3 regions of the Mesorhizobium sp. CAU 1741 genome follow, and region 2 is predicted to be linked to each of the others. Evidence: predicted binding sites of a transcription regulator. Region 2 holds the regulator's gene; each other region holds the start of a gene.

Region 1 (10,012 bases), on a different contig from region 2:
CAGGTTGAATCCGCGCTGGTCGGGCGCCACCAGCCGGAAATCGACCGCCAACTCGCGCATCACTTCTGCCCAGCCGGCCCAGAATTCGGGAAATCCGTGCAGGCAGATCATCAGTGGCGCGGAGGCATCGCCGGCCACGGCGACGTTCAGGCTCCCTGCTCCGACGTCATGGCTTTCGAAGCGAATTTCCATTCGTGCTCTTTCTTCGTGCGGCTGGCGCGCAAGCGGCCGCGCGCGGCTTTGCCTTCCCGCCGCACGATGCTATAGGGGCCGCATTTCCAGTTCGAATCCCCAGGGGCGCTCGGCGACCCACTTCAGAAACGAGGCATTTCTTATGGCGAAGATCAAGGTGGAAAACCCGGTCGTCGAACTCGACGGCGACGAGATGACCCGCATCATCTGGCAGTTCATCAAGGACAAGCTGATCCACCCCTATCTTGACATCGATCTTCTCTATTTCGACCTCGGCGTCGAGAAGCGTGACGAGACCGACGACCAGATCACGATCGACGCCGCCCATGCGATCCAGGAGCACGGCGTGGGCGTCAAGTGCGCCACGATCACGCCCGACGAAGGCCGCGTCGAAGAGTTCGGGCTCAAGAAGATGTGGAAGTCGCCCAACGGCACCATCCGCAACATACTGGGCGGCACCATCTTCCGCGAGCCGATCATCATGAAGAACGTGCCGCGGCTGGTTCCCGGCTGGACCAAGCCGATCGTCGTCGGCCGTCACGCCTTCGGCGACCAGTATCGCGCCACCGACTTCAAGTTTCCCGGCAAGGGCAAGTTGACGATGAAGTTCGTCGGCGAAGACGGCCAGGTCATCGAACACGAGGTGTTCGACGCGCCGGCAGCCGGCATCGCCATGGGCATGTACAATCTCGACGAGTCGATCCGCGACTTCGCCCGCGCCTCGCTCAACTACGGCCTCCTGCGCGGCTGGCCGGTCTACCTGTCGACCAAGAACACCATCCTCAAGGTCTATGACGGCCGCTTCAAGGACATCTTCCAGGAAATCTACGAGGCCGAGTTCGAGGCTGCCTTCAAGGAAAAGAAGATCTGGTACGAACACCGCCTCATCGACGACATGGTGGCGGCCTCGCTGAAGTGGTCGGGCGGCTATGTCTGGGCCTGCAAGAACTATGACGGCGACGTGCAGTCCGACACCGTGGCGCAGGGTTTCGGCTCGCTCGGCCTGATGACGTCCGTGCTGATGACGCCGGATGGCAAGACGGTCGAGGCGGAAGCCGCCCACGGCACCGTCACCCGCCACTATCGCCAGCACCAGAAGGGTGAGGAAACCTCCACCAACTCGATCGCTTCGATCTTCGCGTGGACCCGTGGCCTCGCCCACCGGGCCAAGCTCGACGGCAATGACGAGCTCAAGCGTTTCGCGGACACGCTGGAGACGGTTTGTATCCAGACGGTCGAGTCCGGTTTCATGACCAAGGACCTGGCGCTTCTCATCGGTGCCGACCAGCCCTGGCTGTCGACCGTCGGATTCCTCGACAAGATCGACGAGAACCTGAAGAAGGCCATGTCGGCCTGACCGGACGCCAGCATCGAACTCAGGAAAGGCGGTCTCGTACCGCCTTTTTTGTTGCCCGCATGAATTCGGCGTGAACGCGGCGAACCATTCGGCCAGCCGCGCATTCAATTCATGTATCGATCAAGGGAGCACATTCATGAAGACCAGACAGTTCACACTCGCCGTGGCCGCAGCATCGATGATGGGCGGCGCAGCCTTCGCTCAAGGCACATGGGTCGAGATCGAGGACACCATTCAGGTTCCCACGTTCGAAGCGACCGTCGACCAGATCGACGATTGGGATGTCTCCAATGTCGGAGGCAGCGTGATCGGTGAAGTCGAAGAGGTCGTCGGGACGGATGCCAATACGCCAACGGCGCTGGTGATCGACCTCGAAGGCAATGAAGGTTACGCCGACCGCGACGTCGTGGTCCCGTTCGACCAGTTTACGCTTGACGGCGATCGGCTGACGCTGCGCGCCGATCCTGCCGCCGCCGCGCAGATGGAAGAGTGGTCCGACTGACCCGCCATAGAGTGCCAAAATGCATAAGGGCCGCTCGCGCGGCCCTTTTTCTTGGACAGCAGCAGTCGCCTTATCCGGCCAATGCGGCCTTCACTGCCGCAATCGCATCGGCGGCCTTCGCGCCGTCCGGACCGCCGGCCTGCGCCATGTCCGGCCGACCACCGCCGCCCTGACCACCGATCGCGGCCGAGGCGTGGCGCACCAGATCGACCGCCGAGACACGGTCCTTCAAATCGTCGGTGACGCCAACGACGACGCTCGCCTTGCCGTCCTCGGCAGTGCCGACGAACACCACGACGCCCGAGCCGAGCGACTTCTTGCCTTCGTCCGCAAGCGGCTTCAGGTCCTTGGGCGAGACGCCGGCAACAACACGGCCGATGAAGCCGATGCCGGCAACGTTCTCGCTCTGCTGCGCGTCGGAGGCGGCCGCCCCGCCGCCAAGCGCCAGTTTCTTGCGCGCGTCGGAGAGTTCGCGCTCCAGCTTCTTGCGCTCGTCAAGCACGACTTCCAGCCGTGCCACGACATCGGCCGGCGCCACCTTGAGCGCTGCGGCCGCAGCCTTGAGCCGCTTGTCCTGCTCGTCGAGGTGGCGGCGCGCGCCGTCGCCCGTGAGCGCCTCGATGCGGCGCACGCCCGAGGCGACCGCGCCTTCCGAAACCAGCCTGATGATGCCGATGTCGCCAGTTGCCGATACATGCGTGCCGCCACACAGTTCCACGGAGTAGGCCTTGCCCGCCCTGTCGCCGTCGAGCGCGGTGCCCATGCGCACGACCCGCACCTCGTCACCATACTTCTCCCCGAAAAGCGCCATCGCACCCTCGGCAATCGCGTCGTCGACGGCCATCAGGCGCGTGGTCACCGGCGCGTTCTGCAGAACGATCTCGTTCGCCATCGTCTCGATGCGGTCCATTTCTTCCGTCGAGATCGGCTTGGTGTGCGAGAAGTCGAAGCGCAGCCGCTCCGGCGCCACCAGCGAACCCTTCTGGGCGACATGGGTGCCCAATATCTCGCGCAGCGCCTCGTGGATGAGATGCGTCGCGGAATGGTTTGCGCGAATTCTGGCGCGGCGAGCGTGGTCGACCTTCATCTCCACCGGCGCGCCGAGCTTGACGCTGCCCGACACGACCTTGCCGACATGCACGAACAGGCCGTCGCCCTTCTTCTGCGTATCGGTGATCTCGATGGCGAACCCCTCACCCTTCATCATCCCGGTATCGCCGACCTGGCCGCCAGATTCGCCATAGAACGGCGTCTGATTGACGACGACCAGAACCGGGTCGCCTTCCCCGGCAGCGTCAATGACGGCACCGTCCTTGACCAAGGCGGTGACGACACCTTCCGCCGCCTCCGTCTCGTAGCCGAGAAATTCGGTCGCGCCGACCTTGTCGCGCACGGAAAACCACACCGTTTCCGTCGCCGCCTCGCCGGAACCGGCCCAGCTTGCCCGCGCTTCAGCCTTCTGCCTTTCCATCGCATCGGTAAAGCCGGCAATGTCGACCGAAATGCTGCGCTGGCGCAGCGCATCCTGCGTCAAATCGAGCGGGAATCCATAGGTGTCATAAAGCTTGAAGGCTGTTTCACCGTCCAGCATCGCGCCTGCGGACAGATCGCGTGTCGCATCTTCCAGCAGGCCGAGGCCGCGCGCCAGCGTCTTGCGGAAGCGGCTCTCCTCGAGCTTGAGCGTCTCGGCGATCATCGCTTCGCCGCGCACCAGTTCCGGATAGGCCTGTCCCATCTCGCGCACCAGGGCCGGCACCAGCTTGTGCATCAGAGGGTCGCCGGCACCCAGCAGTTGCGCGTGGCGCATGGCGCGGCGCATGATGCGGCGCAGCACATAGCCGCGTCCCTCGTTCGACGGCAGCACGCCATCGGTGATCAGGAAGCAGGATGAGCGCAAATGGTCTGCGATGACGCGATAGGACGCCACGGTCTCGGCCGTTGGCGCCTTGCCGATTTGCGAGGCGGCGGCGTCGATGAGATGGCGGAACAGGTCGGTCTCGAAGACGCTCTCCACGCCTTGCAGGATCGACGCCATACGCTCCAGCCCCATGCCGGTATCGATGGATGGTCGCGGCAGCGGCACCTGCACGCCCGGCTCCGTCTGCTCGAACTGCATGAAGACCAGGTTCCAGAATTCGAGGAACCGGTCGCCGTCCTCTTCCGGGCTGCCGGGCGGCCCCCCCCAGATGTGGTCTCCGCGATCGATGAAGATTTCGGAGCATGGGCCGCATGGGCCGGTATCGCCCATCGCCCAGAAATTGTCGCTGGTCGCGATGCGGATGATCTTGTCGTCCGAAAGCCCGGCGATCTTCTTCCAGTATTCGGCTGCCTCGTCGTCGGTGTGATAGACGGTGACGAGCAGATTGTCCTTCTTGAGGCCGAACTCCTTGGTGATCAGCGTCCAGGCAAGCTCGATCGCGCGTTCCTTGAAATAGTCGCCGAACGAGAAATTGCCGAGCATCTCGAAGAAGGTGAGATGGCGCGCGGTGTAGCCGACATTGTCGAGATCATTGTGCTTGCCGCCGGCGCGTACGCTCTTCTGCGCGGTCGTCGCGCGCTGGTAGGGGCGCGCCTCAAGGCCGGTGAAGACATTCTTGAACTGCACCATCCCGGCATTGGTGAACATCAACGTCGGATCGTTGCGCGGCACGAGCGGGCTGGAGGCGACGACCTCGTGGCCGTTCCTGGCAAAATAGTCGAGAAAGGTCGACCGTATCTCGTTGACGCCACTCATGCTCAAGCCTTCGTGAAATGCCGCGATCTTCGCGCGGAAATGGGACGAAATCGGAGATGGCTTTTAGCGTCCGAGCCCCCGCCTGTCCAGAAATCCCGCCTACCACGCTTCAGAAACGGAAAAGACCGCCGGCTGTATCGAGCCGGCGGTCCTGAACCATCGAATGCGGCCAGCCGGCTACATGCCGGACGCCTCGTCCATGTCGGTGTTGCCGTCCTGGTCGCCCGGTCCGCCATTTTCAAGAAACTGCTCGGCGATGAGGCCGGCATTCTGCCGCAACGCCAGTTCGATCTCGCGCATCATCTCGGGGTTGTCGCGCAGGAACTGCTTGGCGTTCTCGCGGCCCTGGCCGAGGCGCTGCGAATTGTAGGAGAACCAGGCTCCGGATTTCTCGACGACGCCGGCCTTGACGCCGAGGTCGACGAGTTCACCCGTCTTCGACACACCCTCGCCATACATGATGTCGAACTCGACCTGCTTGAAGGGCGGTGCCAGCTTGTTCTTGACTACCTTGACGCGGGTCTGGTTGCCGACGACCTCGTCACGATCCTTGACCGAACCGATACGGCGAATGTCGAGACGGACAGAGGCATAGAACTTCAGCGCGTTGCCGCCCGTGGTCGTCTCGGGCGAGCCGAACATGACGCCGATCTTCATGCGGATCTGGTTGATGAAGATGACCATGCAGTTGGAGCGCGAAATCGACGCGGTCAGCTTGCGCAGCGCCTGGCTCATCAGGCGGGCCTGCAGGCCGGGCAGTGAGTCGCCCATTTCCCCCTCAATCTCGGCGCGCGGCGTGAGCGCGGCGACGGAATCGACGACCAGCACGTCGATGGCCCCGGAGCGAACGAGCGTATCGCAGATTTCCAGCGCCTGTTCGCCGGTATCCGGCTGCGAGATCAGCAGGTTTTCCAGGTCAACGCCCAGCTTGCGGGCATAGACGGGGTCGAGCGCATGCTCGGCATCGACGAAGGCGCAGATGCCGCCCTTCTTCTGGGCTTCCGCAACCGTGTGCAGCGCCAGGGTCGTCTTGCCGGAGCTTTCCGGTCCGTAGATCTCGACGATGCGGCCCTTCGGCAGGCCACCGACGCCGAGCGCGATGTCCAGTCCCAGCGAGCCGGTCGGGATCGTCTCGATCTCGACGACCTGCTCGTTGGCGCCGAGCCGCATGATCGAGCCCTTGCCGAAAGCACGCTCGATCTGCGAGAGCGCCGCATCCAGAGCCTTTGATTTGTCCACCGAACCATCCTCAACAAGCCGCAATGAATTCTGAGCCATGATACCTTACCCCTTGGTGGTGAGCGAAGCCGGTCAGTCCGGTGTCCCTGAGTTTTTTGTACCTTTTTTGTTCTTATTTTGCAAGAGCGGCATCCTGTTGAAATATATACGCTTCTGCAATTTGTTCTATTTTTGTCTTCTCCCTGCGTTGCGGGGTGTATTCCAAAACGCCGCAGGATGCAGTCGCGGGACCTGCGCCGGGCAAGGGATCGCGGCGGCGTTCGATTCGGCGCGGATGATTGCGCCGGAGTCGCGCTGCAACTACGGTGCCGCTCATATGAACAGGCCCCGGCGACGGCGATGACGAAACCTCGATTGTTTGCCGCCGGCGCGGCGCATATGGACCGACGCGGGCGCGTGCACGCCGCTTACGTGGCGGGGGCGTCGAACCCCGGCACGATGCGCGAGGAGATCGGCGGCGGCGCGTTCAACGCCATGCGCAACGCGGTGCGCCACGGCGTGGCGGGGAGCCTGATGTCACTGCGCGGAGGAGACGTGGCGGGCGAGGCCGTGGCACGCGCGATCGCGGCGGCGGGGATCGAGGATCGCTCGGCGACGTTTCTGGACCGGACGACGCCGAGCTATACGGCGCTGCTCGACGAACATGGCGAGCTGATCGCCGGATTTGCCGACATGGGCCTGTATGAGACGGGCTTTGCGCGCCAGATGCGCCGGCGGGCGATCCGCGACGCGGTGGCGGCGGCCGACGCGGTGCTGTGCGACGCCAACCTGCCGGCGGACGCCGTGGCGCGGCTGGCGCGGCTGGCCGGCGACGCGCCGCTCTACGCCATCGCCATCTCGCCGGCCAAGGTGGCGCGGCTGGAACCGTCGCTGGAGCACATCGCCTGCCTGTTCATGAACCTGCGCGAGGCACGGAGACTGACAGGCGACGCGGCGATGACGGCGACGGAGGCAGCCCGGGCGCTCCGCTCACGGGGGCTGGCAAGCGGCATTATCACCGACGGCGGCAGGGCGTTGACCGGTTTCGACGCGCGGGGGATCTTCACGCTTTCGCCGCCGCACGCCGCACGGATCGCCGACGTCACCGGCGCGGGCGACGCGATCGCCGGCGTCACGGTGGCGGGGCTGATGGACGGCATGGAGCTTCGCGAGGCGGTGCGGCGCGGCATTGCGGCGGCGCGGCTGACGGTGGAGAGCGAGACCGTCGTCGCCGCCTATGACGACGAGACATTCTCAGCCACGCTGGCGCTTGTGGCGCAGGCCCGTCCCGTGGCATGAGGCCCGCTGCCCAAGGAGACACCCGATGAGCACCCGCCACCTAGACATTTCGCCCGACGTGCGCGCCGCGCTGGCCTCGGGACGGCCGGTGGTGGCGCTGGAGAGCACCATCATCACCCACGGGATGCCCTACCCGCACAATAGCACGATGGCGGCGCGGGTTGAGGCGATCATCCGCGACGAGGGCGCGGTACCGGCGACGATCGCGGTGATCGACGGCCGGGTGAAGGTGGGCCTGTCGGACGGCGAGCGCGAGACGCTGGCGCAGGCCAAGGACGCGATGAAGCTGTCGCGGGCCGACATCGCCTTCGCGGTGGCGCAGGGGCGCACCGGCGGCACGACCGTGGCGGCAACGATGATCGCGGCCCACCTGGCCGGCATCAGGGTGTTCGCCACGGGCGGCATCGGCGGGGTGCACAAGGGCGCGGAACGCAGCTTCGACATCTCGGCCGACCTCGACGAACTCGCCCGCACGCCGGTGCTCGTGGTGTCGGCCGGCGCCAAGGCGATCCTCGACATCGAAAAGACGCTCGAGGTGCTGGAGACGCGCGGCGTGCCGGTGGTGGCGTTCGGCACCGACATCATGCCGGCCTTCTGGTCGCGCAGCTCGCCCTACCCCGCGCCGCTGCGGCTGGACAGCGCCGCCGACATCGCCCGCTTCTTCTCCGCGCGGGCGGAACTGGGCATCAGCGGCGGCATGCTGGTGGCCAACCCGGTGCCGGAGGAGGCGGAGATCGCCGCCGAGACGATGGCGGTTCATATTGCGGCGGCACAGGCGCAGGTGGACAAGAATGGCGTGACCGGCAAGGCGGTGACGCCGACGCTTCTGGCGCGCATCCTCGAACTGACCGGCGGGGCGAGCCTTCGCACCAACATCGCGCTGGTGGAAAACAATGCGCGCCTGGCTGCGAGGATTGCGGGAGCGCTGTGACGTCGCATCACGCGCGTGGAGGGCTTGTCACCAAGCTGTCCAGATTGATGACGGCGTTCCTTCGCGCCCCCCTCTGTCCTGCCGGACATCTCCCCCACGAGGGGGGAGATCGGACTTCATATCACTTATCGCTCATCCTGCGGCGCTGGCGACTGATGCCATCCTCGAAGCCGCCGAACTCCCCCACGAGGGGGGAGATCGGACTTCATATCACTTATCGCTCATCCTGCGGCGCTGGCGATTGATGCCATCGCCTCGAAGCCGCCGAACTCGCCTGCGAGGGGGGAGATCGGATTTCATATCACTTATTGCTCATCCTGCGGCGCTGGCGATTGATGCCATCCTCGACACTGCCGATCTCCCCCCGCGTGGGGGAGATGTCCGGCAGGACAGAGGGGGGCACCATCGAGCGCCGCCGCCAGAACCCGCCTCGGCTCAGCGCTGGGTGAGCGGGACGAGGTGGATTTCGACGCGGCGGTTCTGGGCGCGGCCGTCGGGGGTGTCGTTGCTGGCGACCGGCTGCGAGGGGCCGAACCCCTGGATGGCGAAGCGGCGGCCGTCGACGCCCTGCGACACCAGATAGGAGCCGACCGACTGGGCGCGGCGCTGCGACAGCGCCTGGTTGTGCTGCAGGCTGCCGGTCGAATCGGTGTGGCCGTTGATATCGACCAGCGTGCGGTCGTATTTGTTGAGCACCAGCGCGACGGCGTTGAGCGTCTGGTAGAAGCTCGACGTGACCTGGTCCTGGTCGGTGGCGAAGGTGACGTTGGAGGGCATGTTGAGGATGATGTTGTCGCCCTGGCGGGTGACCGACACGCCGGTGCCCTGCAGGTAGCCGCGCAGTTCGGACTCCTGATTGTCCATGTAGGCGCCGATGGCGCCGCCGGCCAGCGCGCCGACGCCGGCGCCGATGAGCGCGTTGGTGCGGTCGGAATAGCCGCCGGTCAAAAGCCCGACGCCGGCACCTGCCAGCGCGCCGATGGCGGCACCGCCGGCGGTGTTCGACACGCGCTGCTGGCCGGTGTAGGGGTCTGTCGTGCAGCCGGCCAGAATGGTGGCCGCAGCGGCGGCGATCGCGATCTTCTTCATCATGATTTCCCTCATTGTCGTCTCAGCGCGGCGCAGGCGCGCCGCTCATCCCTCGCCTTCTTCTTCCTTCCGATTAAGGCGAAATGGCGCCCGGGGCAAGCGCTCGGCGAGCCCGTCGCGCCATTGCGGCGTCTGCGCGGCGACGACGAAAGCCATCATGTCGACGGCGCGCTCCACCGCGCGGCCGGTGATGCCGCCGGGGCACTCGATGCCGCCTTTTCGCGTCGGGACCGCGTGGCAGCGGCCGAGCCTGCGGCAGTCGCGCCGGGAGCATTGCAGGTGGCGCCCCTCCTCCGTCGCGGCATAGCGCAGCGCGACGAACAGCACCTCCAGCACGTGATTCGGCAAAAATGTGCCTTCGGGCGGATGCATTGCGTCGAGCCGGGCATTGCGCTTGCGCGACCAGGCGGTGACGTTCTCGATGGTGTAGCCGTCCTTCATGTCCATGATGCGGGTTCCTTTGCTGGCGTTCAGGGCCAAAGTGCCGGGCTCGAGCGCGGGGCGGCTTGCGCATGGGCGCGCGACGGCGTCCGCCACGCAAGCGTGCGGTTAGAGGCGACGGGACAGCGGGGCGCGGGGTCGGCACCGTCTCGTTTCTGTCTATTAAAGGCGCGTCGACCGCGCCCCGCCGGTGCGGGTGCCACGCCGGTCGTGCCGACCTTGCGTCGGCCGTTTCCGGCGCCGGCCGGG
Region 2 (10,012 bases):
CGGCGCAGATCCTGCTGGTCAGCAGGCTGCCGCGCACGCTGGCGCTGGTCCTGGCCGGCGCGGGCATGGCGGTGGCAGGCCTGGTGATGCAGATGCTCGTGCGCAATCGTTTCGTCGAGCCATCGACGGTCGGCACCATGGAGGCAGCCAGCTTCGGCATGCTGCTGATAGCGCTGTTCGCGCCCGATCTGCCCGTCATCGGCAAGATGCTTGTCGCCTCGCTTTTCGCGCTCGCCGGTACGGCACTGTTCCTGCAACTCCTGCGCGCCGTGCCGCTGCGTTCCATCGTGATGGTGCCGCTCATCGGCATCCTGCTGTCGGGCGTCATTGGCGCAGTAACCACCTTCTTTGCCTATCGCTACGATCTGCTCCAGTCGCTCAACGCCTGGACGACGGGTGACTTCTCGATCGTGCTGCGTGGACGCTACGAGCTGCTGTGGATTTCCGGCGTGATGGTGCTGGCCACCTACTTCGTGGCGGACCGCCTCACCGTGGCAGGCCTGGGCAAGGACTTCGCCACCAATCTCGGCGTCAATCACCGGCGCGTCGTCGCACTCGGCCTCGTCATCGTGTCGCTCGTCAGCGCGGCCGTGTTGGTCTCTGTCGGCGTCATCCCGTTCCTCGGTCTGATCGTGCCGAACGTGGTGAGCCTCGTCGCGGGCGACAATGTGCGCCGCACGCTTCCCCTGGTCGCGTTGCTCGGCGCCGGGCTGGTGCTGGCCTGTGACATTGTCGGCCGCATCGTGATCTACCCGTACGAACTGCCGATCGGAGCGACGATGGGCGTGATCGGCAGCGCCTGCTTCCTCTATCTCTTGCTGCGGAGCAGGGCCCGTGTCGCCTGAAGCTCGCCGCCGCCGAGTCACACTCGCCTTCGCGCTTCTCCTGGCCGCGACTGCCGTTGCTGTCGTCGCCTTCATGACGCTGGGCGCGCGCGGCAACTGGAGCTTCGTCCTGCCGTTTCGCGGCGTGAAGCTCGCCGGCCTCGTCATCGTCGCGGTGGCGATCGCGATCTCGACGGTGATGTTCCAGACCATCACCAACAACCGCATCCTGACGCCCGCCATCATGGGCTTCGACGCGCTCTACGCGCTCATCCAGACCGTGCTGGTCTTCACCCTTGGAGCGATCCGGGTGTCCGCCATGGATCCTCGCGTGATCTTTGCCGTGGAAACCGGCCTGATGCTGGTCTTCGCCGGCCTGCTCTATCGCTGGCTGTTCTCGGCGACGGTGCGCAGCCTGCACCTTCTGCTGCTCGTGGGCATCGTCTTCGGCGTCTTTTTTCGTTCGATCTCTGGCTTTCTCCAGCGCATTATCGATCCGTCCGAATTCCTCATCCTGCAGGACCGGATGTTTGCGAGCTTCAACGGCATCGACCAGTCGCTGCTTCTCATTGCCACGGTCATCGTGCTGGCCTGCGGCGCAGCCGTCTGGCGCATGCTGCCGGTGCTCGACGTGCTGGCACTCGGCCGCGATCACGCCATCGCATTGGGAGTGGACCATCAGCGAGCCGTATCCGTCACCCTTGTGCTGGTCACGCTTCTGGTTGCGGTTTCCACCGCGCTGGTCGGGCCGGTCGCGTTCTTCGGGCTGCTGGTCGCCAACCTCGCCTATCTGCTGTTGCCGACCGCGCGCCACGCCGTGCTGCTGCCGGCCGCCGCCCTGGTCGCGATGATTTTCCTCATCGCCGGGCAGACGATCCTCGAACGCGTCTTCGCCTTCGACACCGCGCTGTCCGTCGTCATCGAGTTCATCGGGGGCGTTGTGTTCATCCTTCTCGTCATCCGTGGAGCCGCACGTTGATCGAAGTCGAATCCCTGTCGAAATCCTACGGTGAAACGGTGGTGCTCGACGCCGTATCCATCGAAATAGCGCGATCCGGCGTCACCGCGATCATCGGGCCAAACGGTGCGGGCAAGTCGACGCTGCTGTCGATCATCGGGCGCGTGCTCAAGGCCGATGGCGGGCGGGTCTCCGTCGACGGGCTCGACCTTGCGCATACCGCCGGAGACGTCATCGCACGCCGCCTGTCATTCCTGCGCCAGGACAATCACATGACGGCGCGCCTGACAGTGCGCGATCTCGTTACCTTCGGCCGGTTCCCCTATTCCAAAGGTCGCTATACCCCGGACGACAAGGTCCATGTCGACCTTGCGATCGACTATCTCGACCTTGGCAACCTCGCCGACAGGTTCCTCGACGAATTGTCCGGCGGCCAGCGCCAGCGCGCCTTCATCGCCATGGTGCTGTGCCAGGACACCGACTATGTGCTGCTTGACGAGCCGCTGAACAATCTCGACATCAAGCACGCCAATGCGATCATGCGGTTGGTCCGCGATGCGTCCACCGATCTCGGCAAGACCATCGTCGTCGTGCTGCACGACATCAACATGGCCGCCGCTCATTGCGACCGGCTGCTGGTGATGAAAGACGGCCGCGTCATGCAGCACGGCACAGCGGAAGACGTCATGAAACCCGACCTGCTGAGCGCGATCTACGAGGTCGACGTGTCGGTGCACCCCATCGCCGGCCGGCTCGTCGCCGTCTACTGAGTTATGACATCTTTCCGGCGAATCCGCAGAGCGGGGACCGCCTAGCGCCACCCAAGCTGCGGCGCCACGTGTTTCAGAATGCTCTCGATCACATGCGCATTGTACTCGACGCCGAGCTGGTTCGGCACGGTGAGAAGCAGGGTGTCCGCCTCCGCGATCGCTTCGTCCTCGGCCAGTTGCTTGACCAGCACGTCGGGTTCGGCCGCGTAGCTTCGCCCGAAGATCGCCCGCGTGTTCTCGTCGATGAAGCCGATCTTGTCCTCACCCTCGTTGCCCCGGCCGAAATAGGCGCGGTCGCGCTCGTCGACGAGCGCAAATATACTGCGGCTCACCGACACGCGCGGCTCGCGCTGGTGGCCGGCTTCCTTCCATGCCTGGCGGTACAGGCGGATCTGTTCAGCTTGCTGGACGTGGAAAGGCTGCCCGGTCTCGTCGTCCTTCAGGGTCGAGCTCTGCAGGTTGACGCCGAGCTTCGCCGCCCATGCGGCGGTCGCGTTGGACCCGGAACCCCACCAGATGCGCTCGCGTAGTCCTTCGGAATACGGCTCGAGGCGCAGCAGGCCGGGAGGGTTGGGAAACATCGGGCGCGGATTGGGCTGCGCGAAGCCCTTGCCCTGGATGACGTCGAGAAACACCTCGGCATGCTGGCGACCCATGTCGGCATCGCTCATGCCGTCCTGCGGCTGATAGCCGAAATAGCGCCAGCCATCGATGACCTGTTCAGGCGAGCCACGGCTGATTCCGAGCTGCAGGCGCCCGCCGGCGATCAGGTCGGCAGCACCCGCATCTTCCGCCATGTAGAGCGGGTTCTCGTAGCGCATGTCGATGACGCCGGTGCCGATCTCAATGCGACTGGTCTTGGCGCCGGCTGCCGCCAGCAGCGGGAAGGGCGAGGCGAGCTGCCGGGCGAAATGGTGGATACGGAAATAGGCGCCATCGGCGCCGAGTTCCTCGGCCGCGACCGCAAGGTCGATCGATTGCAGCAGCGCGTCACCGGCCGAGCGCGTGCCCGACTGCGGCGAGGGCGACCAGTGCCCGAAGGAAAGGAAGCCTATCTTCTTCATGTCTCAACAGCCTTTTAACGTGTCGGCCGTATTTAGGCGCCCGGCCGCCGCGCCGCACCCCCAAATCTGGTCGCGTTCCTGAACAGACTGTCTTCGCGCCTAGGCTGAAGCCGGCTCCGCGACGATCGTGTCGCCGATAAGCCGCAGGACCGCGTCGGCATCGATGTCGACACAGGCGAGCTGGCTGGGCTTTCCGTCCCAGGCACCGGGCGGGAAGAAGCGGCCGTCGGGCTTCTGGATCGTCTGTCCGTCGGCGATGCCTTCGCTGACGACGCGCATCGCGCCGCTGCGGGTTTCGAACAGATGCGGCGCGACGAGAAACGCGCAGGCGCAACTGTCATGGATCACCATGCCGTCATCCACGAAGCGGGAGTAGAAGCCGATATAATGCTGCGAGATGTCCGACAGGAGCCTGGCACGCGGCCCGCCTTGCGCGGCCAGACGCTCCAGCGTGCTGGTGGACATGATGGTTTTCATCGTCACGTCGAGCCCGACGACGATGGTCTTCCACGGTGCGGTCACCACCATATCCGCCGCCTCCGGATCGCCCAGAATATTGGCTTCGGCAACCGGGCTGACATTGCCCGGCACGGTGAAGGCGCCGCCCATGATGATGACCTGCTTGACCAGCCCGGCAATGTCCGGCGCCTCGCGCAACGCCAGCGCCAGATTGGTCATGCGCCCCACCGCGATGAGCGTCACTCCGCCGGGATCGGCACGCACGGTCTCGATGATGAAACGGTGTGCCGGGCGCGGGTCGACAGTACCGGGGATCTCGTCCGGCAGCGCGATGTTGCCGAGCGCGTTGTCGCCGTGAACGATCGCCGGCGGCGCGCCATATGTCCGCAGCGGATTGAGCGGTGCGCCGGCTCCCCTGGCGACAGGGGCATCGATGTTCCACACGTCCTTCAGGAAGAGCGCATTGCGCGTCGTCGTGTCGATGGTGCCGTTGCCGAAGACGGTGGTGATGCCGACGAGGTCGATGTCGGGATGCTGGTGCAGGAACAGGAGCGCCATCGCATCGTCGATCCCCGGATCGGTATCGAAAATCACCTTGTGCATGCACCTGCTCCGCTTGGCTGTCTGGACGCGCTCCTATAGGCCGGCAAGATGGATTTGCACAGAGTGCGCCGGATACGCGTGCGCGGGTTCGCCGGCCTTGCAGGTCGCGCCTTTCGGAGTGCATACCCTGTGCTCCGCTACTTGATGGAAGACGCCGACCGATGACGAAGCTGCCAGACGATATTTCCCTCGATGCCGGAAACGAGGTCGCCATCCGGCAGGATTTGACGCTGGTCGCGCTCGGAAAGCGGCCTGCGGACGTGGCCTTGCGTGTCGGGCGCCTTCTCGATGTCGCGACCCGTACATGGCGCGACGATCAGGAGATCGTGATCAAGGGCAGGCGCATCGCGTATGTCGGCGACGCCGGCAGCTATCCGGGCGAGGTCGGCCGGCGCGTGCACGAACCGGACCTCGCGGCGGTGCCCGGTCTCGGCGAGGTGCACAAGCACATCGAGAGCTCGCACCTGACGCCCGAATGGGAGGCCGCCCTGGTCTTGCCGCGCGGCAACACCTGGACCTGCGAGGCGAGCCACGAGTTCTCCAACGTCAATGGCGCCCGGACGCTGGAGTTCTGGCTCAAGGCACGTGCCGCCGGCTCGCCGCTGAAGATCTTCCCGCTGCCTGGTTCGGCCGTGCCGCCAACCGGTTACGAGCACGGTGGCGGCTGGCTCGGCTATGACGAGCAGCGCGATTTTCTCCGCCAGAGCCTGATGACCGCCGGCCTCGACGAGGTGATGGACTGGCCAGCCGTGTGGAATCCGGAGAACCCTTCCCATGAGCGCCTGTGGGGCATGATCCGCGCGACCTTCGAACAACGGGGCGTCGTCGAGGGTCACGCGGCGGGTATCCGCGACATGCCGACCATCAACGCGTTTGCCGCAGCCGGCCTCGCCTCCGATCATGAGGCGTGGACGGTTGAGGAGTTCTGGGACAAGCTTACCCACGGCCTGTTCATGGAACTCCGTCCGCACAGCCTGCCTGAGGTCATCCGGGGGCTCCTCGACAGGGGCCTTGCCGACTGGTCGCAGGTCGCGCTCACCACCGACGACCGCAGCGCCTCCGACACCCTCAAGCTCGGCGCGACCGACCACAATGTGCGTCTCGCGATCGAAGCGGGGCTGGCGCCCGAAATCGCCATCCAGTGCGTGACGATCAACCCGGCGCGCCACATGCGGCTGACGCCGTGGGTCGGATCGATCGCACCGGGCCGCTATGCCGACATCGTGCTTCTTTCGGACGTCGAGCGATTTGAGATCGCCAGGGTCTGGGCAGACGGGCGCCAGGTCTCGCAAGGCAAGGACTACCTGCCCGAGGTCCCGAAGATCGACTGGCCGGAATGGGCGACAAAGACGATCAATATCGGCCGGGCGCTGACGGCTCAAGATTTCCACATTGCAGCCGAACCCGGCCGCGAAACGATGCAGGCGGCCGTATTGCGGCCCTTCCACTGGACCGACGACTTCCTCACGTTTGAACTTCCCGTGGCAGACGGCTTTGTCCAGCGCGACGAGGCCCGCAACATCACCAAGTTTGCGATCGTAGATCGCTTCTCGGGCATGGGGGCCGTGTCGAAGATGTTCTGGCTCGGTTGCGGCCCGCGCACGCCCGAGACCGCGCTCGCCTGTTCGATGGCGCATGACAAGCACAATGTCTGGTGCGTCGGCTCGTCGGACGCGGCGATGGCCATGGCCGTGAACGCGCTCGCCGAAAATGACGGTGGTTGGGCGCTGGTGCGCGAAGGCGAGGTGGTTGCCACCGTTCGCTACGAGGTTGCGGGGCTGATGTCCTGCCGCTCGGCTGAGGAGCTGCACGCCGAGATGCAGGCGCTCTACGCCGAGGGCGAAAAGGTCGACTGGATGTTCGAGCCGTCGTTCCATCCCCGCTGGGGTCCCGGCTTTCCCGAACGTCTGGCTTTCGCCACGCTCACCTGCGCGCCATGGCGCTGGGTGCTCGTCGCGCCGAGCGACCATGCCCCCCAAGGTCTCGTCAACGTGCAGACCGGCGAAACCCATCCGGTGGTGTTCTGACGCCGATGCGGTTCGACGCCAACCCCTGTCACGCTATAAGCCCTCAGTAGCGCCGAATGAGCCCCACCAGCTTGCCCTGCACCTTGACCCGGTCCGGTCCGAAGATGCGCGTCTCGTAGGCCGGGTTGGCCGCTTCGAGGGCGATCGAGTCGCCCTTGCGCCGGAAGCGCTTCAGCGTCGCTTCCTCGTCGTCGACGAGCGCCACGATGATTTCGCCGGGTGTCGCCGTGGACGCATTGCGGATGATGACCGTGTCGCCGTCGAAGATGCCGGCCTCGACCATCGAGTCGCCCTTTACTTCCAGCGCGTAATGCTCGCCGCCGCCAAGCATCTCCGGCGGCACGCTGATCGAATGCGTCTTCTGCTGGATCGCGCTGATCGGCACGCCGGCCGCGATACGGCCCATCACCGGTACGGATACCGATGCCGCGACATCGTCGTCATTGCCGGTCGCCTGCAGGCGCGGCTTCTCCGGCGCACGGCCGAGGCTGCCCTGAATGACGCTCGGCGAGAACTTGCGCGCCTGGTTGAGCCCGGGCGCGATGGAGTCCGGCAGCCGTGTCACTTCGAGTGCACGGGCACGATTCGGCAGGCGGCGGATGAAGCCGCGCTCCTCGAGCGCGGTGATCAATCGGTGGATGCCGGACTTGGAGGCGAGGTCGAGCGCCTCCTTCATTTCGTCGAATGAGGGGGGGATGCCGGTCTCCTTCATCCGTTCGTGGATGAAGAGCAGCAATTCGTGTTGCTTTCGCGTCAGCATGGCAAGCCCCGGAGAATCAGAGTGCAAACAAAACCAGAACATACACTATCTGTTCCAGTTGTGTTCCGCAATAGTTTAAATTTTACTGATTTTCCGATGAATTCCGTAACTATGTTCCACAATGGTTCACCGAGGCCCTCACGGGGCATCGAACGCGCTCTGTTCGAGCGTCAGAAGCCTCCCGCGCAACCGTCCTTGCGTGGGTCGGAGCCCGCGGCATAGCCGCCCTCGACGCGGCGCACGAGCTGCGCACCGCCGAATCCGAAGCTGGAATCCGGGCTTTCGGTGGCGATCACGTGGCCCATCTGCTCCAGGTGGGCGATGGTCCGCGGGCTGACACTATCCTCGATCGCCACGTCGAGGCCGGAGATCACGCGCCAGCGCGGCGCATCTGCCGCCGTCTGCGGATCCTGTCCCCAGACCTGCGTGCGCAGCATCATCTGCAGGTGGCCTTGCGCCTGGATCGGCCCGCCCATCAGCCCGAATGCCATGTCCGGCCCGTCCGCGCCCATGATGAAGCCGGGAATGATTGTGTGGAAGGGGCGCTTGCGTGGACCGACCTGGTTGGGATGGCCGTCCTCCAGGGTGAAGCCGAAGCCGCGATTCTGCAGGCTGATGCCGGTACCCGGCACCACGACGCCCGATCCGAAGCCGGCATAGTTCGACTGGATGTACGACACCATCATGCCGTCCGCGTCGCCGGTTGCCAGGCACACCGTGCCGCCATTCTTCGGCGCGCCCACAGGATGCAGCGATGCCTTGTCACGGTCGATCAGCCGTCCGCGCGAGGCCAGGTAGGCGTCGTCGAGCAAATGCGACGCCTTGACGTCGTCCATGTGCAACTGGTCGGCGACATAGGTGTGGATGTCCATGAAGGCAAGCTTGATCGCCTCGATCTGCAGGTGCAGCGCCTCGGGGCTGTCGGGGTCGAGCGCCTCGATGCCGCTGCCCTTGAGCATGCCGAGCGCCATGAGTGCCGCGATGCCTTGTCCATTCGGCGGGATTTCGTGCAGCGAGGATTTTCCGGAATCCTTGCTGATCGTGCCGCACCAGTCATTCGCATGTGCGGCCATGTCTTCGGCGGTCAGCGCCGCGCCGTGCTCCTGCGCAAAGGCAGCGATCTTCTGCGCCAGCTCGCCGCGATAGAAAGCCTCGCCCTTCGTTTCGGCGATCAGGCGCAGCGTGTTCGCCATCGCCTCGCTGCGGAAGAGTTCGCCGGCGGCCGGCGCGCGCCCGTTGGGCATGAACGCTTCGGCGAAGCCGGGCTGCGCATGTAGCAGCTCCGCACCGCGCCGCCAGAGCTCGGCGATGATCGGCGTGACGTGATAGCCCCTGGACGCGTAGTCGATCGCCGGCTCGAACAGAGCCTCGAACGGAAGCTTGCCGAAACGTTCCGACAGGGTCACCCAGGCCGAAACCGCGCCGGGCACGGTCACGCTCTCCCAGCCGCGCTGCGGCATCGCGGTCTTGCCCGCGAAGCGTTCCGGCGTCCATGCAGCCGGCGAGCGCCCTGAGGCATTGAGGCCGTGCAGTTCGCTGCCATCCCACAGGATGCAGAACGCATCCGATCCGATGCCGTTGCCCGTCGGCTCCACCACCGTCAGCGTGATGGCCGCGGCAAGTGCTGCGTCGAGCGCGTTGCCTCCCTTGCGCAGCATGTTCAGCCCAGCCTCGGTTGCCAGCGGATGCGAGGTCGCGATGGCGTTGCGCGCGATCACGGGCGAGCGTCGCGACGGGTATTTCGGCGTGAATTGATAGGTCAAGGGGTGGCTCGCGGGGGCAGCGTGGAGGTCAGGTCAGCCAAGGCACCGCCCGATGCCATGGCGTCCCGCGCGTGCTCGAATGTCTTTTCGATCATGCGCAGCGTCTTAGTGTAATGCGCAACCAACAGCGCACACGCGTCGTCGTCGGTCCCGTTCAGCACGGCCTTCATCAGCGCTTCGTGCTCGGCCTGCCCATCGCGCGGAATCTTGCGATAGGCGTTCGAAACCGAAATGTAGCGCGCCGCGTGGTCGGCGAGAATGTCGCAGAATTCGAGCAGCCATGGCGACGCGCTGTTGGCGAGCAGCGCGCGATGGAAGTTGCGATGCGCGTCGTCCCAGGCAGCACGGTCTTCGGAGCGTTCCGAGCTAAGACGCGACAACCGGTGGAAAGCGACAACAATCGCCTCTTCCCAACGGTCGTCACGCCGCTGCATCGATTCGCGCAGCACCAGTGCCTCCAGCCTGCACCGGGTATCGACCAGCACCCGCCAGTCGTCGAGGGCAATAGGCGGCACGGTGAAGCCGCGCTGTTCGTGCCGATCCACCAGCCGCTCCGAGGACAGCCGCGAAAGCGCCTCGCGCACTGCATTGCTGCCAACCTCGTAGAGATCCGCGATCGACTCGATGCGCAGCTTGGCGCCGGGCGGGAAGGCGCCCCGGATGATGTCGGAGCGCAGCTTTTGGTAGACCGTCGTCGCCAGCGTGGTCTTGTCTTTCGGTTTGGACATTCAGGTCTCTGATCCAGGCCTATCTTGCTGCCTTGCCATTCGCATTGGTGCCCGGA
Region 3 (10,012 bases), on a different contig from region 2:
CGAGACGAGCCGCAGATTCTGGCTGAGCGCGGGATAGGTCGCCTCCAGTTCCTTGGAGACGCGCTCGATGCCCGCCTCCATGCTCATGCCGGCATCCGAGCAGACGATCATCAGGTCCATGAAGTCTGGAAAGCCGTTGCGGTACTCGATCATCTTGGTCTTGATCTTCTGCGACAGCATCAGCGACGGCATGAAATAGCCGATGATCGCGGCGATGCCGACGAAGATCCAGCGGTTCATGTCCGTCGATGCCTCGCCATAGACGCGGGCGATGACCAACGCGACGATGCCGACGACGACCAGAGCGACGAAACGGATGAGGAAGAAGACGCCGACGGCGCCGGGGTCCATGTAGCCGGCCTGAATAAGGCGCATGCGCAGGCGCGCGACGTTTTCCGGATCGGCCTTGGCGTAGAATTCGTGCGCGGACTTGGCGGCACGCTCGCGCACGGCGTTGGCGCCCCTGGGCTTGTCCTTCTTCGGCGCCTGGGCCTCCTTGTCGGTGCCAGCCCGGAGCCGGCGCTTGATATCGCCCCGGTCGCCGAAACCGGCGAGAAGCGGCCATGCGGCGGCAAGCCCGCCGCCAAGCAGGAGCAGCAGCGCCAGCGGCCACAGCGGCAGGGGCCCGGAAAACCCGAAAAGTTCAGCCACGCCGCCCATCGTCAGAACCTGAAATTCGCCATCTTGAACATCATCGCGTTGCCCAGGAGCAGCCATGCCACCGAACCGCCCAGCAGATACCAGGTCATCGGCACATGCCAGATGGAGGCATAGAATTCGGGCATCATGACCATGATGCCGGCGGCCAGCAAAGCGGGGATGGCGCTCAGGATATAGGCCGACATGCGGCCTTCCGTGGATATCGAGCGCACCTTGCGCTTGAGCTTGCCGCGCTCGCGGATGACGGTCGACAGGCCGTCGAGGATTTCGCGCAGATTGCCGCCGGAGCTCGACTGGATCGAGACGGCGGTGACGAAGAGCGGCAGGTCGTCATGGCCAACGCGCTGGTACATCGCATGCAAAGCGGTGACGAGGTCTGAACCGAAGGTGACTTCGTCGGCGACGAGGCCGAACTCGGTGCCGATCGGATCGGGCATCTCGCGGGCGACCATGGCAATCGCGACCGGCACCGGATGACCGGCCTTGAGTGAGCGCGTGATCAGTTCCAGCGCCTCGGGCAACTGGATGCCGAACAGCTTGTGACGCCGCGATCGCAGGAAGCGCAGCGTCATGAGCGGCAGGATCGCGCAAAGCGGCAGCGCGGCAAGGAGCGCCATGCGCAACGGCACGCCGAAATAGGCGAGCAGCAGCGCGATGCCGAACGCCGCGCCGGTCGTGGTGAGAAGGAAGCGCGGTATCGGCATCACCAGGCCGGACTGGGCGCGCAGCTTGCGCAGGCCGTTGAGCGAGAACAGGCTCGCGCCATCGACGCCGCGCTCCTTGCGGAGCTGGACGAGCACCTGCTGCTGGGACAGCATGCTGTCCTGCAGCCGCATGCGGCGGTTGACGGCAACGCGCCTGTCGTTGCGGCCGGAATAGATCAGGAAGACGGCCTCGGCGATGAGTATGCCGGTGATCGCCGCGGCGGCGTAGATGAGGTAGAGCGCGGTCATGTGGGGACCCCGGGGACACTGGTCAGAAAGGCCGCAGCTCTACGGCGCCCCCCTCTGGCCTGCCGGCCATCTCCCCCACGAGGGGGGAGATCAGCCTTCACAGTTCTTGGCGTTGATCCTGCGAGGCCGGTGGTTGGCGAAGGCGCAGAGAATGGAGCTCGACATTGGCCCCCTCTGGCCTGCCGGCCATCTCCCCCACGAGTGGCGAGATCAGCCTTCACAGTTCTTGGCGTTGATTCTGCGAGGCCGGCGGTTGGCGAAGGCGGAGAGGATGGAGCTCGACATTGGCCTCCTCTGGCCTGCCGGCCATCTCCCCCACGAAGGGGGAGATCAGCCTTCACATTTCTTGGCGCTGATCCTGCGAGGCCGGTGGTTGGCGAAGGCGCAGAGGATGGAGCTCGACATTGGCCCCCTCTGGCCTGCCGGCCATCTCCCCCACGAGGGGGGAGATCAGATGCCGCATTGGTTACGCGCAATCCACCATGCTGACGAACGGACGAAAGGTGTGATGAAGGCCAATCTCCCCCCTCGTGGGGGAGATGTCCGGCAGGACAGAGGGGGGCAACGTAGGGTGTGTCCATCTCCGACCAGTTCACTCCTGCGGCTTTCCGGGCTCGAAATATTTGCCGTCGAATTCGATGCCCATGGCCTTGAGGTCTTCGAGGAAGCGCGGGCGGATGCCGGTGGCTTCGAAATGGCCGACGATACGGCCGTCGTTTTCGGTCCCGGTGCGCACGAAGCGGAAGATTTCCTGCATCTGGATGACGTCGCCCTCCATGCCGGTGACCTCGGCGACGCTGGTGACCTTGCGCTGGCCGTCGGCAAGGCGGGTCAACTGCACGATGATGTCGAGCGCCGACGCGATCTGCGAGCGGATCGAGGCGACCGTCATCGGCATGCCGGTCATGCCGAGCATCTGTTCGAGGCGGCTGATCGCGTCGCGCGGCGTGTTGGCGTGGATGGTCGCCATCGAGCCCTCGTGGCCGGTGTTCATCGCCTGCAGCATGTCGAACGCCTCCTCGCCACGGCACTCGCCGAGGATGACGCGGTCGGGGCGCATGCGCAGCGCATTCTTGACGAGGTCGCGCTGGCGGATCTCGCCATGGCCCTCGATGTTGGCGGGACGGGTTTCCATGCGAGCGACGTGCGGCTGCTGGAGCTGGAGTTCGGCGGCGTCCTCGATGGTGATGAGGCGCTCGTCCTCGGGAATGAAGGCCGACAGCGCGTTGAGCATCGTCGTCTTGCCGGTGCCCGTGCCGCCGGAGATGATCGTGGTCTTGCGGGCGTAGACGGCGGCGGCAAGCACTTCCGCCATGGTGTGGGTGATGGCGCCGAACTCGACCAGCTTGTGCAGGCCGAGCTTGTTCTTGGAAAATTTGCGGATCGAGACCAGCGGGCCGTCGACGCCGACGGGCCGGATGGCGGCGTTGAAGCGCGAGCCGTCCAGCATTCGCGCGTCGACCATAGGCTGGCTCTCGTCGACACGGCGGCCGACGGCGGCGACGATCTTGTTGATGATGCGCAGCAGATGCGCCTCGTCCTTGAACGGGACGTGGATCTTTTCGAGCTTGCCGCGCCGTTCGACGAAGCAGTTCTCATGACCGTTGATCAGGATGTCGTTGATCGTAGGGTCCTTCAGCAGCGGCTCCAGCGGGCCGAGGCCGACCATCTCGTCGACGATGTCGTCGACCAGCGCGTCGAGCTCGGCGGAGTTGATCGCCATACGCTCCTCGCGCGTTTTCTCGGTGACGAAATCGTGCACCTGGCGGCGCATCTCGTCCTTGGGAAGGCGTTCCAGCGCGACGAGATTGATCTCCTCGATGAGCATGCGGTGGATGCGGATGCGCGCCTCGAGAACCCGGTTGGACGCCTTGGACTGCTCCTGCCTGACCTCGGGTTCCTGCTTGCGGGAGTTGGGAATCGTGACGACGACTTCGCGCTCCGAGGAACGGGAAGGACGCGGGGCTTGGGCCGCGCGGGCCTGAAGCATGGAGAAACGGCTTGCCGACATGGGCGCTATCCCGACTTTCGCATGAACGGCAGGCCGAACAGCGATTTCTTCTTCGGCGATGCCGCCTCTTCAGGCAGGATGATGCGCTTCAGGTCGTTGACGACATTGGCGTTGGCATCGATCGCCTGCAGGGGCACGCCGCGATCGACCGCCTCGCGCACGAGCTTGTAGTTGTTGGCGATGCCGCCGGCGAAGTAGTTGCCCAGCACTTCCTGCACGTCGGCCTGCTTGACGCCGTTGTCGAAGGCGCGCTGCTCGAAGCGGTTGACGATCACCTGCGGCTCGACCTCCTTGCCGACCGTCTCCTGGATCGCCTTGATCAAGCGCTGGGTGTGGCGCAGGCAGGGAACGGTCATCTCGGCGACGATGTAGAGCTTGTTCGAGCCCAGGAGCACGGTCTGGGTCCAAGGGAACCAGGTGCGCGGCAGGTCGATGACGACATTGTCGAAATAGGCCGAGACGAGATCGAGCATGCGCAGGACCACGTCGGTGTTGAAGGTGCGCATCTCGGCCGGCTGGGTGGGAGCGGCGAGAAGGCAAAGGCCGCTCTCGTGCTTCGACAGCATGACGTCGAGAAGCTGGCGGTCGAGGCGCTCCGGCTGGTTCTCGATCTCGGTGATGTCGAACAGCGGCTCGAGATCGAGATATTCGGCACAGGCGCCCTGCTGGAAGTTCAGGTCGACGATGCAGGTGGAGGCAGGGCGCGAAATCGAATGATGGAGCTGCCACGCGGTCTGCAATGCCAGCGTCGTGGCGCCGACGCCGCCGGCGGCGGGCATGAAGGTGTAGATCTGCGAATCGGCATTCTCCGCCCTGCCCGGCCCGTGCATCGCACGTATGCAGGAGCGAACGAGGTCGGCGGTGGTGATCGGCTTGACCAGGAAATCCGCAACGTGGAGCTGCACCAGAATGCGCACGGCGGCCGCGTTGAATTCCTGGGTGACGACGACGACCGGGGCGCGACCGTCAAGGCGGCGCATGACGCGCTGGAGCGCCTCGATCTGGTCGATCCTGGAAGCATCCATGTCGATGATGACGACGCCACAATCGGCCTCCTGGAGCTCGCCGCGCAGTTCGGCGATCGGCTTTTCGACGGTCACGAGTTCCGTCGCCTCGGAGGTCGCAAAGGCGGAGCGCACCTCCTGGGCGAAGGCGCGGTCGGGCGAAACGAGGACAATGCGGCGGGCGGCGGCCGTGCTCATCGGGCGACACCCGTGGCGGCGCGCACCAGTTCGCTTTCTCCTTCGGCTTCGCTGCTCTCGGCCTCGCCGCGATCCGCCGGCACCAGCAGATGCGTGTCCTCGACGCCGACGGGCCAGGGATCGACCATCTGCATCGCGGTGTTGGCGGCAATCGCGTCACCGGCCTGAAGCGTCACGCCGTCATAGCGCAACACGTCCTCGGTCATGCAACCGGACAGCGGCAGCAGGACAACGGAAAGCAGGAGGAGTTTCACCTTGCTGGCCATTGCGTCACTCCAGATCCAGGAAATGGCCGTGGGAAGGAAGGGGTGCGCTTGCGCCCCCGGCACCACCACCGGGGGCGTAAGCGAGCGCGCCGACCGGACGGCCATTGGCGCGCACTTCCTCGACATTGCCGAGGAAATAGTCGGTGTTGCTGGCCGGCTTCGAGCCATCGAACGGTGTCGCCGGGCGCTTGGTCGGGTCCATCGGCTTGACCAGATACGGGGTGATGATGATCACGAGGTCGGTCTCGCGACGCTGGTAGGCCTTGGAGGAGAACAATGCGCCGATGACGGGTAGCCGCCCGATGCCCGGCATGCGCTGCATCACCTGATCGCCCTGGCTCTGCAGCAGGCCGGCGATCATGAAGCTCTGGCCGCTCTTGAGATCGACCGAGGTCTGAGCGCGGCGCACGATGAAGCCCGGGATCGCGATGTCGCCGATGCGATAGGAGGCCGAGGTATCGACGGACGAGACTTCGGGCTCGATGTCGAGGCTGATGAGCCCATCGGCCAGCACCTTGGGCGTGAAGCCGAGGCTGACGCCGTACTGCTTGTACTCGACGGTGACCTTGTTCTCGTCGGTGGAGACCGGAATGGGGAACTCGCCGCCGGCAAGGAAACTCGCGCGCTCGCCGGAACGTGCGATCAGGTTCGGCTCGGCCAGACGACGCGCGACACCGCGATCCTCCAGCGCCTTGATCGCCCAGTCGATGGAAAAGCCGCCGGACGCGTAGCTGCCCAGGATGTCGCTGATGCCGGTCGACGCGCCGGCCTGCGGGTCGGAGTTCAACGAGAACGAACCAGCGGGCCCGACATAGCTCGCGCCGATCCGCGAGCTGAGCTCCTGGCCGACCTGGCGATTGACCTCGACGAAGCGAACGTTGAGCTGCACCTGCTGCGAGGACGAGATGGCGACGGAATTGATGACCTCTTCCTCGTCGGAGAAGCGCGCCGCGATGCTGGTCGCCTTCTCGACGGAGACCGCGTCTTCGGCAGACCCGGAAAGAACCAGCCGGCCATTGGCCGAATCGACCTTGATGGCGCTGCCGGGTACCGCGTCGCGGATGGTGCTGGCGAGGCGCGCTGTATCCAGCGTCACCTCGATGTCGACGGAGGCGACGAGCTGGCGGTTCTCGTCGAACAGCGCGATGCCGGTGGTGCCGAGCGCGTTGCCGAGGACGTAGAAGGAACGATCGGTGAGCGGCGTGACATTGGCGATGTCGGGATCGCCGACGACGATCTCGTAGAAGGTCTGGGCGGTGCGCACGGTGCGCGGCTTGCCTTTCGCCACCTTGACCAGCGTGTGCCCGCCGGCGGCAAGCTGGATCGTGTCGCCGTTGGCCCGCGCCACGCGCGCCGCGCCGAAGGCGAGCGCGAACGCCGCCAGGAATATCAGGGGCATGCGCAAGTGGCGCAGCCAGCCATTCTTGCCCGCAGGCGTGCTTTGTCTCATGGTCCCCTTGGCTCCCATCCAGCCAGCCATGCCGCCACCCGTCACTGGACAGGCGACACCACTTCGTAACTTTGTGTTTCAGTCATGCCCCGCGTGACGATCACCGTGGTCAGGCGCGGTCCCGCCGGCTCGTCGGCGTTGCCGAACAGGCTGCCGACAGCCTCCGTCACCCCGCTCCCCAGCGAGCCGCCGAAAGAGGAAATGGTGGTCAGCCCGTCAGGCGTCAGGCCACCTTCGCCCGCCGAGCGCAACGATAGCGACAGCGTGCCGACATTGCGCGCCAGCGCCACTTTCTGCGCGCCTTCCATCGTCACCTCGAGGGTGACGGAATCGACCACCTGAGGCCCGGTCTCGCGGGTGTCGGCGCCCTGCCCAACCGTCAGCACACGCGCGTTGGAAACGACGATCTCGGTCGCGATCGTCGAACCCGAGGCACCGCGCGCATTGCCTGACACTTCCTGGATCGCACCGGCATCGCGGGTCAGCACGACGTCGACCCGATCGCCGGGCGTGATGAAGCCTCCGACGCCGGCGATCTCGTCGGTGCGCACCGTGACGGCGCGCATGCCCGGCGACAGCAGATTGGAAAGCGAGGCCCGGCCGTTGGGGCCGGACAGCTTGGCCAGAAGCACCGGCTCGTTCGGCTCCATCGGCGAGAGGACCACGCGAGGCCCCTCGCCCATCAGGTCGTCAATCGACGCGAAGGCGCCTTCTGGACGCGATTGCGCCGGCCACGGAATTTCCACGAGCTGCGCGGCGTCAAGCGGCGCGCCATAGCGCAGCGGCGCCGAGGCGACGACGATCTTGCCGAACGCGACGTCCGGCGCCGACGCGACGAGCACCGGCGCTGCCTCGATGCGTGCGCTTGCCTGGCTGCGCAGCCAGACGTCCGCAACGAAGATCGAGACGGCACCGAACACGGCGGCGATGCCGATCATGGCTATGACTTTACGTTTCAAGCGCCTGCCCCCGGGCAATCGGATTCCTGGTGTGATTGACGGCAAGCCTGGGGCGGAAACCTAAACAAGACGGTAGCGAGGGCCGGACGCGCCGGGACTTTCGGGTGCACTGGTTAGCCAATTGCGACCACGGTCCGTAAAATTGCCGCTATGTGGACAGATGGGTCGCCTCACCGAACGGAACGGGAACTCCCGTCGCAATGGCCAATGAACCATGGCAGTATCGGCGGTGATTCGCAGGCAATCGAACGACAGGCTTCATGGAAGACGCAAACGATCTCTTCTCCGGCATGCCGGCTCCACAGACGCCGCCGCCATCGCGCCCGACCGATCCGCTGGTGCAGGCGGCCAAGGCAACCAAGCCGCAGACGAAGGACGGCAGCGAAGGCTATAGCGCGGCCGACATCGAGGTGCTGGAAGGTCTTGAACCGGTGCGCCGGCGGCCCGGCATGTATATTGGCGGCACCGACGAGAAGGCTCTGCATCACCTGTTTGCGGAAGTCATCGACAACTGCATGGACGAGGCTGTTGCCGGCCACGCGACGTTCATCGACGTGGAGTTCTCAGCCGACGGCTCGTTGAGCGTCACCGACAATGGGCGCGGCATTCCAATCGATCCGCATCCGAAATTCCGCGACAAGTCGGCGCTCGAAGTCATCATGACGACGCTGCATGCCGGCGGCAAGTTCGACTCCAAGGTCTACGAGACGTCGGGCGGCCTGCATGGCGTCGGCGTGTCGGTGGTCAACGCGCTGTCGGACATGCTGGAGGTGGAAGTCGCGCGGGGCCGAAAGCTCTATCGCCAGCGTTTCTCGCGCGGCGTGCCGCAGGGGCCGCTGGAGAATCTCGGCGAAGTGCACAACCGGCGCGGCACCAAGGTGCGGTTCCATCCCGACGCAGAGATCTTCGGCAAGAACGCAAAGTTCGAGCCGGCCCGGCTGCTGAAGATGGCGCGGTCGAAAGCCTATCTATTCGGCGGGGTGGAGATCCGCTGGACGTGCGATCCGGCGCTGATCGGCGAGAAGGACGAGACGCCCACAAAGGCGGTGTTCCACTTCCCCGGCGGCCTCAAGGACTATCTGGCAGCGTCGCTGGGGACGGACTTCCAGGTGACGCGGGAAATCTTCGCCGGCAAGAGCGAGAAGCAGAGCGGCCATGGTTCCGTCGAATGGGCGGTGACGTGGCATGGCGGCGACGGCTTCGTGAACTCCTATTGCAACACCATCCCGACGCCGGAGGGCGGCAGCCACGAAATGGGCTTCCGCACCGTGCTGACGCGTGGGCTGAAGGCCTATGCGGAACTCGTCGGCAACAAACGGGCGTCGATCGTCACCTCCGAGGACGTGATGATCTCGGCGGCGGGCATGCTGTCGGTGTTCATCCGCGAGCCCGAATTCGTCGGCCAGACCAAGGACCGGCTGGCCACCGTGGAGGCGCAGCGCATCGTCGAGACGGCGATCCGCGACGCGTTCGACCACTGGCTGGCGGACAATCCGAACGAATCGTCGAAGCTGCTCGACTGGGTGATCGCCCGGGCCGACGAGCGCCTGAAACGGCGGCAGGAAAAGGAAATCAGCCGCAAGTCGGCAGTGCGCAAGCTGCGGCTGCCCGGCAAGCTGGCCGACTGCACGCAAAGTGCGGCGCAAGGCGCGGAACTGTTCATCGTCGAGGGCGACTCGGCCGGCGGCTCGGCAAAGCAGGCGCGCGACCGGGCCAAGCAGGCGGTGCTGCCGCTGCGCGGCAAGATTCTCAATGTCGCCAGCGCCGGCTCCGACAAGCTGGCCGCCAACCAGCAGATAGCCGACCTGGTGCAGGCGCTAGGGTGCGGCACGCGGTCGAAATACCGCGACGACGACCTGCGCTACGACCGCATCATCATCATGACCGATGCCGACGTCGACGGCGCCCATATCGCGTCGCTGCTGATCACCTTCTTCTACCAGGAGATGCCGCAACTGATACGCGGTGGGCACCTCTACATGGCGGTGCCGCCGCTCTACCGGCTGAGCCAGGGCGGCAAGGTGATGTATGCGCGCGACGACGCCCACAAGGACGAGCTGATCAAGAGCGAGTTCACCGGGCGCGGCAAGATCGAGATCGGGCGCTTCAAGGGCCTCGGCGAGATGATGGCGGCGCAGCTCAAGGAAACCACGATGGACCCGAAGAAACGCACGCTGCTGCGGGTCGACGTGCTGGACGACGAGGCGGCGACGAAGGCGTCGGTTGAATCGTTGATGGGCACCAAGCCGGAAGCGCGCTTCCGGTTCATCCAGGACCGCGCCGAGTTCGTCGCCGAACTCGACATCTGACGTAAGCCAGCCCGGTCAGGCGGCCGCGATGGCAAGCGCGTGGCAGCGCGCATTCTCGCGCAGCACTTCGAGATGGATCGACTTGACGAGCGCGGCGAGTTCGCCGCGCGCGGTGGAACCGGCCTGCGTTTCCGCGGTGCTCTCGATTTCCCTGAGCATCAGCCAGCTCACTTCCTGAGCGCCGGCGACGCGGCGGCCGGCG

The links. Region 2 encodes LexA, which represses DNA repair genes until DNA is damaged. Its sites were predicted from a motif close to TGTTCNNNNTGTGTTCNG; they were not measured.
Region 1: a site for LexA is predicted at 6,121-6,138, ahead of recA (recombinase RecA). Genes of this name have one in related genera too.
Region 3: a site for LexA is predicted at 7,675-7,692, ahead of parE (DNA topoisomerase IV subunit B). Genes of this name have one in related genera too.

The regions. Positions count from the first base shown of each region.
Region 1 covers NZ_JBDOQP010000003.1:142,877-152,888, forward strand. Annotated here, with positions in the region: gene AAFN84_RS14390 (alpha/beta hydrolase) at 1-192, opposite strand, end outside; gene AAFN84_RS14395 (NADP-dependent isocitrate dehydrogenase) at 335-1,549, shown strand; gene AAFN84_RS14400 (PRC-barrel domain-containing protein) at 1,686-2,051, shown strand; gene alaS (alanine--tRNA ligase) at 2,122-4,785, opposite strand; gene recA (recombinase RecA) at 4,963-6,063, opposite strand; gene AAFN84_RS14415 (carbohydrate kinase family protein) at 6,364-7,302, shown strand; gene AAFN84_RS14420 (pseudouridine-5'-phosphate glycosidase) at 7,328-8,233, shown strand; gene AAFN84_RS14425 (OmpA family protein) at 8,669-9,325, opposite strand; gene AAFN84_RS14430 (hypothetical protein) at 9,368-9,769, opposite strand.
Region 2 covers NZ_JBDOQP010000002.1:780,681-790,692, reverse strand. Annotated here, with positions in the region: gene AAFN84_RS10630 (ABC transporter permease) at 1-845, shown strand, start outside; gene AAFN84_RS10625 (iron chelate uptake ABC transporter family permease subunit) at 886-1,803, shown strand; gene AAFN84_RS10620 (ATP-binding cassette domain-containing protein) at 1,800-2,552, shown strand; gene AAFN84_RS10615 (LLM class flavin-dependent oxidoreductase) at 2,594-3,616, opposite strand; gene AAFN84_RS10610 (nucleoside hydrolase) at 3,716-4,678, opposite strand; gene AAFN84_RS10605 (adenine deaminase C-terminal domain-containing protein) at 4,840-6,705, shown strand; gene lexA (transcriptional repressor LexA) at 6,749-7,465, opposite strand; gene AAFN84_RS10595 (gamma-glutamyltransferase family protein) at 7,636-9,228, opposite strand; gene AAFN84_RS10590 (GntR family transcriptional regulator) at 9,225-9,956, opposite strand; gene AAFN84_RS10585 (ABC transporter permease) at 9,976-10,012, opposite strand, start outside.
Region 3 covers NZ_JBDOQP010000003.1:186,022-196,033, forward strand. Annotated here, with positions in the region: gene AAFN84_RS14575 (type II secretion system F family protein) at 1-651, opposite strand, end outside; gene AAFN84_RS14580 (type II secretion system F family protein) at 663-1,613, opposite strand; gene AAFN84_RS14585 (CpaF family protein) at 2,206-3,624, opposite strand; gene AAFN84_RS14590 (response regulator) at 3,630-4,826, opposite strand; gene AAFN84_RS14595 (hypothetical protein) at 4,823-5,092, opposite strand; gene AAFN84_RS14600 (type II and III secretion system protein family protein) at 5,097-6,491, opposite strand; gene cpaB (Flp pilus assembly protein CpaB) at 6,584-7,501, opposite strand; gene parE (DNA topoisomerase IV subunit B) at 7,762-9,810, shown strand; gene AAFN84_RS14615 (DUF2336 domain-containing protein) at 9,826-10,012, opposite strand, start outside.